Regions from separate parts of the Streptomyces sp. cmx-18-6 genome, predicted to be linked through region 2. Evidence: riboswitches for the same ligand, from Rfam matches in the RefSeq annotation. Region 2 holds a riboswitch; the other holds the start of a gene.
The links. A riboswitch is a leader RNA that binds a small molecule or an ion and turns the genes downstream of it on or off. The one in region 2 is predicted to bind thiamine pyrophosphate.

Region 1 (5,010 bases), on a different contig from region 2:
CAGGGCGCTGTCGGCGGTGACCGAGCCGTCCGGGCCGCGTTCGACGCCGGAGCCGGCGAGCCAGGCGGTGGCGGGGCGCGCGCCGATGCCGACGACGACGGCCCCGGCGGGCAGCGTGCGGCCGTCCGTGAGGACCACCGCGCCCTCCTCGACGCGCTCGACCCGGGCGTCGGTGAGGAGTTCCGCGCCGCTCTGCGCGTACCAGTCGGCCATCGGCGCGGCGACCTCGGCGGGCAGGGTCCCGGCCAGCGGGCGGGCGGCGGCCTCGACGACGGTGACCGCGCACCCCGCGGCGCGGGCGGCGGTGGCGAACTCCGCGCCGATCCAGCCCGCGCCGACGACGACCACGTCGTGCCGCCGTCGCAGGACGGGGCGCAGCCGGGCGGCGTCGTCCAGGGTGCGCAGCAGATGGACGCCCTGGACGCCTTCCGTGCCGGGCAGGGTGATGGGCTCCGCGCCGGTCGCCAGGACCAGGACGTCGTACGGGACGGTCCCCTCGGCCGTGTCCAGCAGGTGGTGGGCGGCGCGCAGGGCGGTGACGTCCAGGCCGAGGCGCAGCGTGATGTCCAGCGCCTCGAAGTCGACGTCGAAGGCGGAGCCCTCGGCCGCGCCCAGCAGCACCGCCTTGGACAGCGGCGGCCGGTCGTAGGGCTGGTGGGGTTCGGCGCCGATCAGGGTCACGGGGCCGGTGAAGCCGGCTTCCCGCAGGGCGACGGCGGTCTGCACGCCCGCCATGCCCGCTCCGACGATGACGGCGTTCCGGGTCCGCCGCCCGGCCGCGTGGTGTTCCGTCTGCTCGCTCACCCGCCCACCCTAATCATCTGACGCACCGTCAGGAAAGGAGCTCCCCGGGACGGGAGGCAAGCTCCTCCACCACGCTCGTCCCGCCGCCCTCCTGGGACTCCCACTGGGCGCTCCCCGCTGGGCGGAAGGCGGGTGGGTTTAGGCTGGCCACGGTAGAACACTCGCGGGAGCCCGGACGGACCGGGCTGAGAGGGAGGCTGGGCGGCCTCCGACCGTACGAACCTGATCCGGGTCATGCCGGCGAAGGGAGGGGCTGGACACCCATGCGCGTCTCGGGGAGAACCTCAGGGTCCGACGTCCTGGTCATCGGGGGCGGCGTCATCGGCCTGGTCACCGCGTGGCGGGCGGCCCAGCGCGGGCTGGCCGTCACCGTGGCCGATCCCGATCCGGGCGGCGGCGCGGCGCAGGTCGCGGCGGGCATGCTGGCCGCCGTCACCGAACTGCACTACGGCGAGGAGATGCTGCTCGGCCTCAACCTCGCCTCCGCCGCCCGCTATCCGGAGTTCGTCGCGGAGCTGGAGGCGGCGAGCGGCCTGGACACCGGCTTCCGCACCTGCGGCACGCTGGCCGTCGCGCTGGACTCCGACGACCGGGCGCATCTGCGCGAGCTGCACGCCCTCCAGGAGCGTTCGGGCCTGGAGTCGGTCTGGCTGAACGGCCGCGAGTGCCGCCGGCTTGAGCCGATGCTCGCCCCGGGCGTCCGGGGCGGGCTGCGGGTCGACGGCGACCACCAGGTGGACCCGCGCCGGCTGGCCGCCGCGCTGCTGGCCGCCGGCGAACGGGCCGGGGTGACGTTCCGGCGGGCTCCCGTGGAGCGGCTCACCGTGACCGGGGGCCGGGCGGCCGGGGCGGTGCTCGGCGACGGTACGGAGTCGGCGGCCGATCAGGTCGTGCTGGCGGCGGGCAGCCTCAGCGGGCGGCTCGCGGGGCTCCCGGAGGAGGTCGTGCCGCCGGTCCGCCCGGTCAAGGGCCAGGTCCTGCGGCTCACCGTGCCACCGGCGTACGCCCCCTTCCTCAGCCGTACCGTGCGCGCGGTGGTCCGGGGCGGCCACGTCTATCTCGTACCGCGCGAGAACGGCGAGCTGGTCGTCGGCGCGACCAGCGAGGAGATGGGCTGGGACACCACCGTCACCGCCGGCGGGGTGTACGAGCTGCTGCGCGACGCCCACGAACTGGTGCCCGGCATCACCGAGCTGCCGCTCACCGAGACCCGCGCCGGTCTGCGCCCCGCGTCCCCCGACAACGCCCCGCTGCTGGGCCCGACCGCCCTGCCCGGCCTCCTCCTCGCCACCGGCCACCACCGCAACGGCGTCCTGCTGACGCCCGTCACCGGCGACGCGATGGCCCAGGCGCTGACCACCGGCGAGCTGCCCGAGGTGGCCCGCCCCTTCGCCCCGGGCCGGTTCGCGTCCGCCGACGCCACCCCCGTACTCCAGGAGCAGCCCGTATGAACCCGCCCGTATCCGTCCTGGTCAACGGTGAGCCGCGCACCCTCGACGCGGGGACCGCGCTGGACCGGCTCGTCGCCGCCCTGACCACCGCGCCCTCCGGGGTCGCCGCCGCCGTCAACGAGTGCGTCGTGCCGCGCGGCCAGTGGGCCGCCACCACGCTCGGCGAGGGCGACCGCGTCGAGGTCCTGACCGCCGTGCAGGGAGGCTGACCATGTCCGACGACGTCTTCACGCTGGGCCCCGCCACGTTCGGCTCCCGGCTGATCATGGGCACGGGCGGCGCGCCGAGCCTGGAGGTGCTGGAGCGGTCGCTGATCGCCTCGGGCACCGAGCTGACCACGGTCGCCATGCGCAGGCTCGACCCGACCGTGCGGGGCTCGGTCCTCTCGGTGCTGGAGCGGCTGTCCATCCAGGTCCTGCCCAACACGGCGGGCTGCTTCACGGCGGGCGAGGCGGTGCTCACCGCACGGCTGGCCCGGGAGGCGCTCGGCACCGACTGGGTCAAGCTGGAGGTGATCGCCGACGAGCGGACCCTGCTGCCCGACCCGATCGAGCTGCTCGACGCGGCCGAGGTCCTGGTCGACGACGGGTTCGTGGTGCTGCCGTACACCAACGACGACCCGGTCCTCGCCCGGAAGCTGGAGGACGTGGGGTGCGCGGCGATCATGCCGCTCGGCTCCCCCATCGGCTCCGGGCTCGGCATCCGCAACCCGCACAACTTCGAGCTGATCGTGGAGCGGGCCGGGGTGCCGGTGATCCTGGACGCCGGGGCCGGGACCGCCTCGGACGCGGCGCAGGCGATGGAGCTGGGGTGCGCGGCTGTGATGCTCGCCTCAGCGGTGACCCGGGCGCAGGAGCCGGAGCTGATGGCCGCGGCGATGCGGCACGCGGTGGACGGCGGACGCCTGGCGTACCGGGCGGGCCGGATTCCGCGCCGCCGCTTCGCCGAGGCGTCCTCCCCGGTGGAGGGGCGGGCGGCCCTCGATCCGGAGCGGCCGGCGTTCTGAGCCGCCACGGGTCGTCCGCCCGGGCCCCTCACCGCTCCCACCTGGGACGTGTCCCTGTCACGGATCGGTAAGAGAACGGCTCCGGGATCGCCCCGGGCCGTCCGGGGTGTCGGTGGCGGCTCGTAGACTCTCGGGGTGGACACGACCCTCCAGGACCCTCTTGTCGGGCAGCTGCTCGACGGCCGGTATCGCATCGAGGCGCGCATCGCCGTGGGCGGGATGGCCACGGTCTACCGGGCCGTGGACACCCGTCTGGACCGGGTGCTCGCCCTCAAGGTGATGCACCCGGCGCTCGCCGTCGACGTCGCCTTCGTGGAGCGTTTCATCCGCGAGGCCAAGTCGGTGGCCCGGCTCGCTCACCCCAACGTCGTCGCGGTCTTCGACCAGGGCGCCGAGGGCGCGTACGTCTACCTCGCGATGGAGTACGTCGCGGGCTGCACCCTGCGCGACGTGCTGCGCGAGCGCGGCGCCCTCCAGCCCCGGGCGGCCCTGGACATCCTGGAGCCGGTCCTCGCCGCGCTCGGCGCGGCCCACCGGGCGGGGTTCGTGCACCGCGACATGAAGCCGGAGAACGTCCTGATAGGGGACGACGGCCGGGTCAAGGTCGCCGACTTCGGCCTGGTCAGGGCGGTCGGCACGGCCACCGACACCACCGGTTCGCTGCTGGGCACGGTCTCGTATCTGGCTCCCGAGCAGATCGAGCACGGCACGGCCGACACCCGCAGTGACGTGTACGCCTGCGGGGTCGTGCTGTACGAGATGCTGACCGGCGCGAAGCCGCACACCGGCGAGAACGCCGCCCAGGTCATCTACCGGCACCTCAACACCGACGTCCCGGCCCCCTCCGCCCTCGTGCCGGGGCTCCCGGTCGCGCTGGACAGCCTGGTGGCGAGCGCGACCGCCCGCAACCCCGAGGTGCGCCCGCACGACGCGGTGCTGCTGCTGGCCGAGGCCCGTGAGGCCCGTGCCGGGCTGAGCGAGGCCGAGCTCGACGCCGTACCGCCGCAGGCGCTCTCGGACACGCACGACGGCGCTCAGGACCGTACGAGCGTGATCCCGCGGGCCCTCCCGGCGGACGGCGACGGCGGCGGCGTGCACCGCACCAGCCGTCTGGAGATGCCGCCCCCGCCGCCCCCGCCCCGGCGCGGGGCCGGGCGGCGCGGTCCGTTCGGCGGCCCGCACCGCAAGCTGATCACGGTGCTCACCGCCGTACTGCTGACCCTCGGCATCGGCACGGGCGTCTGGTACATCAACTCCGGCCAGTTCACCCAGGTCCCCTCGCTGCTCGGCCAGACCCAGAAGGCGGCGGAGCAGCGGCTCGAGGACAGCGGGCTCGGGCTGAAGGGCGTGGAGGGGGTCTTCAGCGACACGGTCGAGCGGGGTTCGGTGGTCGGCAGCGACCCCTCCTCCGGCGACCGGATCCGGGGCAACGGCTCGGTGAAGCTCGTCGTCTCGCGCGGGCCGGAGATCGTCCGGGTGCCCGATGTCGCGGGCTCCTCGCTCGCGGACGCCCGGCGTTCCCTGAAGAAGGTGGGCCTGGCCCCCGGCATGGTGACCAAGGAGTTCAGCGAGGACGTGGCGCGCGGCGAGGTCATCCGCACGGATCCCCGCGCGGGGGCCGACCGGAACCCCGATACGGCGGTGGCCCTGGTGGTCAGCAAGGGCAGCCCCATCGACGTCCCGGACGTCACCGGCCTCTCGGTCGAGGACGCCACGGCGGAGCTGGAGGAGCAGGGGCTGAAGGCCGAG
Region 2 (5,010 bases):
GGGTCAGTCCGCGATCGGCAGGTAGACCCGGTTCCCGGCGGCGGCGAACTCCTTCGACTTCTCCGCCATGCCCTCCTCGATCTCCTCCTGCGAACCGCCGTGCTGACGGCGGATGTCCTGGGAGATCTTCATCGAGCAGAACTTCGGCCCGCACATCGAGCAGAAGTGCGCCGTCTTCGCCGGTTCGGCGGGCAGCGTCTCGTCGTGGAACTCCCGGGCCGTGTCCGGGTCGAGGGCCAGATTGAACTGGTCCTCCCACCGGAACTCGAACCGGGCGTCCGAGAGCGCGTCGTCCCACTCCTGCGCGCCCGGGTGCCCCTTGGCGAGGTCGGCCGCGTGGGCGGCGATCTTGTAGGTGATCACGCCCGTCTTCACGTCGTCCCGGTTGGGCAGCCCCAGGTGCTCCTTGGGCGTGACGTAGCAGAGCATCGCCGTGCCCCACCAGGCGATCATCGCCGCGCCGATGCCGGAGGTGATGTGGTCGTAGGCGGGCGCGACGTCCGTGGTCAGCGGGCCGAGCGTGTAGAACGGCGCCTCCTCGCAGATCTCCTGCTGGAGGTCGATGTTCTCCTTGATCTTGTGCATCGGGACGTGCCCGGGGCCCTCGATCATCGTCTGTACGCCGAACCGCTTGGCGATCGTGTTCAGCTCGCCCAGCGTGCGCAGCTCGGCGAACTGCGCCTCGTCGTTGGCGTCGGCGATCGACCCGGGCCGCAGCCCGTCACCGAGGGAGTAGGTGACGTCGTACGCCGCGAGGATCTCGCAGAGCTCCTCGAAGCGCTCGTAGAGGAAGGACTCCTTGTGGTGCGCGAGGCACCAGGCCGCCATGATCGAGCCGCCGCGCGAGACGATGCCGGTCTTGCGGCGGGCGGTCAGCGGGACGTACGGCAGGCGCACGCCGGCGTGCACCGTCATGTAGTCCACGCCCTGCTCGGCCTGCTCGATGACGGTGTCCTTGTAGATCTCCCAGGTCAGCTCCTCGGCCCGGCCGTCGACCTTCTCCAGGGCCTGGTAGAGCGGGACGGTGCCGATCGGCACGGGGGAGTTGCGCAGCACCCACTCGCGGGTGGTGTGGATGTTGCGGCCGGTGGACAGGTCCATGACCGTGTCGGCGCCCCACTTGGTCGCCCAGGTCATCTTGTCCACCTCCTCCTCGATGGAGGAGGTGACGGCCGAGTTGCCGATGTTGGCGTTGACCTTCACCAGGAACCGCTTGCCGATGATCATCGGCTCGATCTCGGGGTGGTTGACGTTGGCCGGCAGCACCGCCCGGCCCGCCGCGATCTCCTCGCGCACGACCTCGGGCTCGACGTTCTCCCGGATCGCGACGTACTCCATCTCCGGGGTGATCTCCCCGCGCCGGGCGTACGCGAGCTGGGTGACGGGCCGTCCGTCGCGGCTGCGGCGCGGCTGGCGCGGGCGGCCGGGGAAGACCGCGTCGAGGTTGCGCAGTCCGCCGCGCGGCGAGGTGTGCTTGAGCCCGTCGTCCTCGGGGCGGGCCGGGCGGCCCGCGTACTCCTCGGTGTCGCCGCGGGCGATGATCCAGTTCTCCCGCAGGGGCGCGAGCCCCCGGCGGACATCGGTGTCGACGGCGGGATCGGTGTACGGCCCCGACGTGTCGTACAGCGTCACGTCCTTGCCGTTGGTGAGGTGCACCTGTCGGACCGGAACCCGGAGGTCCGGGCGCGAGCCCTGGACGTATCCCTTGTGCCAGCCGATGGACTTCCCGGCCCCGTCGTTCGACGTCCCGCCGGTGCGCGGCTCGTCGTTCTGTTTCGAGGCAGGCGTGCGTGCGTCCGCTGTGGTCATGAGACCTACTCCCTACGCCGGCATTACCCGGTAACAGGTTCGGCGGTCGGCGCAGCGTTTCCCGTACGGACGTACGGCGATCAGCGCCCTCTCAGCCCGGTGCTCCGAGCTCCCGCGTGTGCAAAGTGCCTCCACGCTAGCGTCCTTTCCGGCGAGCTGACCAGAGGGCCCCCTCGTTCTTGCGATGATCGCCCCGTGACCTCCCCCCAAAGCGACCCCGCACCCCAGCCGCCGCCCCCGGGCCACACCCACGGCCACACGCACAGCCACGGACCCGCCGCCCCGGTCTCCAAGCACCTGCGCAAGGTCATCGCCGCCGTGCTGATCCCGTTCGCCACGGCGGTCGTCGTCGGCCTGATCGCCTTCTGGCCCGGCGGCGCCCCCGACCACGAGCGCACCGGCGTCGGTTTCGACCGGCAGACCCAGGACGGCAAGGTCGTCCAGGTCGTCCAGGTCGACTGCGCGGACGTCAACGCCGCGCAGGTGCCCCCGACCGGCGACACCTCCACCCCCTCGGGCCGCGAGGCCGTCAACGAGCAGGAGGGGGAGTGCGCGAAGGCGACCGTCGAGGTGACCACGGGCGACGACAAGGGCCGCAGGTTCGTCGAGGTCGTCCAGCCGGACGCGCCCCGCCAACTGCGCGAGGGCCAGGGCGTGGTCGTGGCGTACGCCCCCGACGCGCCCCGCGACCTCCAGTACTCCGTCACCGACGTGAACCGGAAGGTCCCGCTGGCGCTGCTGGCCGCGATCTTCGCGCTGGCGGTGGTCGCGGTGGGCAGGCTGCGGGGGGTGATGGCCCTGGTGGCGCTGGCCGTCTCGTTCGCCGTACTGACCCTGTTCATCCTGCCGGCGATCCTTCAGGGCTCGAATCCGCTGGTGGTGGCGGTGATCGGGGCCAGTGCCATCATGCTGGCCGCGCTCTACATGTGCCACGGGGTGACGGCGCGTACGTCCGTCGCGGTCATCGGCACGCTGATCTCGCTGCTGCTGATCGGGCTGCTCGGCTCCCTCTTCATCGGATGGGCGAGCCTGAGCGGCAACACCGACGACAACACCGGCCTCATCCACGGGCTCTACCCGGACATCGACATGAGCGGCCTGCTGCTGGCCGGTGTGATCATCGGGTCGCTCGGGGTGCTCGATGATGTGACGGTCACCCAGACATCCGCCGTCTGGGAACTGCACCAGGCGGACCCGCGGATGGGCTGGCGCGGGCTGTACCGGGCCGGCATCCGCATCGGACGGGACCACATCGCCTCGGTCGTGAACACCCTGGTGCTGGCGTACGCGGGCGCGGCGCTGCCGCTGCTGCTGCTCTTCTCCATCGCCCAGAGCAGCGTGGGGACGGTGGCCAACAGCGAGCTGATCGCGGAGGAGATCGTCCGGACGCTGGTCGGCTCGATCGGGCTCGTCGCGTCGGTGCCGGTGACGACGGTGCTGGCCGCGCTGGTGGTCTCCGCGGACCGCCCGGGCGCCGGCGCCTCCTCGTCCACGGCGGCCGCCCCCGCACGCACCGGCAGGGGTCGCCGCCGCAAGGCGTAGGGCGCGGCCGGGGCGTCGGCGGGCCGGGACGCGGTCCACATCCCCGGCCCGGGCCGCCGCGAGGCGCGGGAGGCCGGACGTGCCCGGTCAGCCCGCGTTCTGCTCCTCGGCGAGGATGCGGCCCAGTGCCTCCTCCAGGTTGCCGTCGAAGTCACCGAGCGTGTGCTCCTGACCGAGGGGCACGAGCTTGTCCGTCCGGTCGAGGAACGCCACCAGCGGCGCCGTACCGGCTCTGAACAGCGCGCGGTCCGCCCCTACCTGGAGCCGGATGTGCACATCGCCCAGGCCCTCGGGCTCGGTCGGCCCGATGTGCACATCGCCGTCGCCGCTGGGGCTGTTGAGCCCGTCCAGCAGCAGCTCACGACCGAATGCCCAGGTCACAGGGGCATCGCCGGGCAGGTGGAACGTCATCCGGATGGCATACGGATCAGCCACCTCGTACCGGAGCTCCACCGGAATACGGAACGAGAGCTCCTCGGAGACGAGAAAGCTCATCATGACCTCTGCTTGAACCGACTCGCGCATCGTTCAACCCCGCAGTAGATGAAACTGGCCAGGAATGATCCCCTATGGCCCTATTGACGCCATCGTGGTGCACGCGATAGCAGATCACAAGGAGTGATTTTTCAGATACTGATAGAGAACACGAACGAGCGCAAGAGGCGCGCCACTTCGCAGCGTAGCTGTTCGACTGCGGGCAGCAACCGTTCTTCGTCGTCCAGAGGTACGGAAATGGCCATGGCCGCAAGGGTCGCACCGGCCGTCACGGGAATGGCGGCGCAGACGGTCCCCAGTGCGTACTCCTGGCGTTCGATGACCGGTTCACCCTGACGTAACGAGCGCAGCCGCTCCAGAAACGCCGCGCGATCTCGCACTGAGTAACGGGTGAGCGGGCGTACGGGGTACCGGTCGAGGTGGTCCTCGCGGCCCTTCTCGTCCAACTGGCCGAGAAGGCACTGCCCGATCGCATGCGCGTGCCCGGTCTCCCGGAAGGAGGCCCACTCGCCCACCGCCGGGGCGTCGGGGGCGTCCGCGACCGCGATGAGCTCGATCTCGCCCTCCCGGTAGACGGCGCAGTACACCGGGACCCCGATGGCGTCCCGCCAGTGCGCGAGGGAGTCGGTGACGGTGGCGGGGCGGGGTCTCACGGCCTGAGCGGCGGTCAGGTTCTCGGCGGCAGCGCCGAAGAGGAAGACGCCGTTCTCCCGGCGGAGATAGCCCTCATGGGTGAGGGTGCGCAGCAGGTGGTACGCGGTCGGCAGCGGGAGGCCCGCCTCACGGGCGAGTTGCTTGGCCGGTGCCCCGTCCCGATGGGCGCCCACAGCCTCCAGCAGCCTCAATGCCCGTTGTACCGAACCGATCAGCGTCGGGACGGCGGTGGTCGATGCCGTGGTCAAGGTCGCCCCCAGGCATGGTGACGGGCCATCAGCCCTCCCGTGGGGGCCGCCCCCACAGGTCTGCCGCGATCCTGAGAACCGGAGGAGCCGGAGCGACCGGCATTCCGGTGACCGGCGAGGACCGGGGCGCGGACACCGACGAACCGGACACCAACGACCGGAAATAACCCATCGGAGATCACCGCATGGAGATCAACGACCGAACTGTCGTGCAAACCATGTCACTCGGTCAATTCGGTGACAGAAGGTCACATTCCGGATG

Region 1: it holds a riboswitch for thiamine pyrophosphate, as region 2 does, so the genes downstream of both, thiO (glycine oxidase ThiO) here and thiC (phosphomethylpyrimidine synthase ThiC) in region 2, are expected to answer to the same signal.

The regions. Positions count from the first base shown of each region.
Region 1 is NZ_JAEBEP010000001.1:102,674-107,683, forward strand. It holds gene ACLJPL_RS00450 (NAD(P)/FAD-dependent oxidoreductase) at 1-804, opposite strand, end outside; TPP riboswitch at 958-1,070, shown strand; gene thiO (glycine oxidase ThiO) at 1,068-2,255, shown strand; gene thiS (sulfur carrier protein ThiS) at 2,252-2,464, shown strand; gene ACLJPL_RS00465 (thiazole synthase) at 2,467-3,261, shown strand; gene pknB (Stk1 family PASTA domain-containing Ser/Thr kinase) at 3,397-5,010, shown strand, end outside.
Region 2 is NZ_JAEBEP010000006.1:335,352-340,361, reverse strand. It holds gene thiC (phosphomethylpyrimidine synthase ThiC) at 4-1,809, opposite strand; TPP riboswitch at 1,802-1,935, opposite strand; gene ACLJPL_RS16975 (YibE/F family protein) at 2,005-3,351, shown strand; gene ACLJPL_RS16970 (SsgA family sporulation/cell division regulator) at 3,439-3,876, opposite strand; gene ACLJPL_RS16965 (IclR family transcriptional regulator) at 3,978-4,748, opposite strand.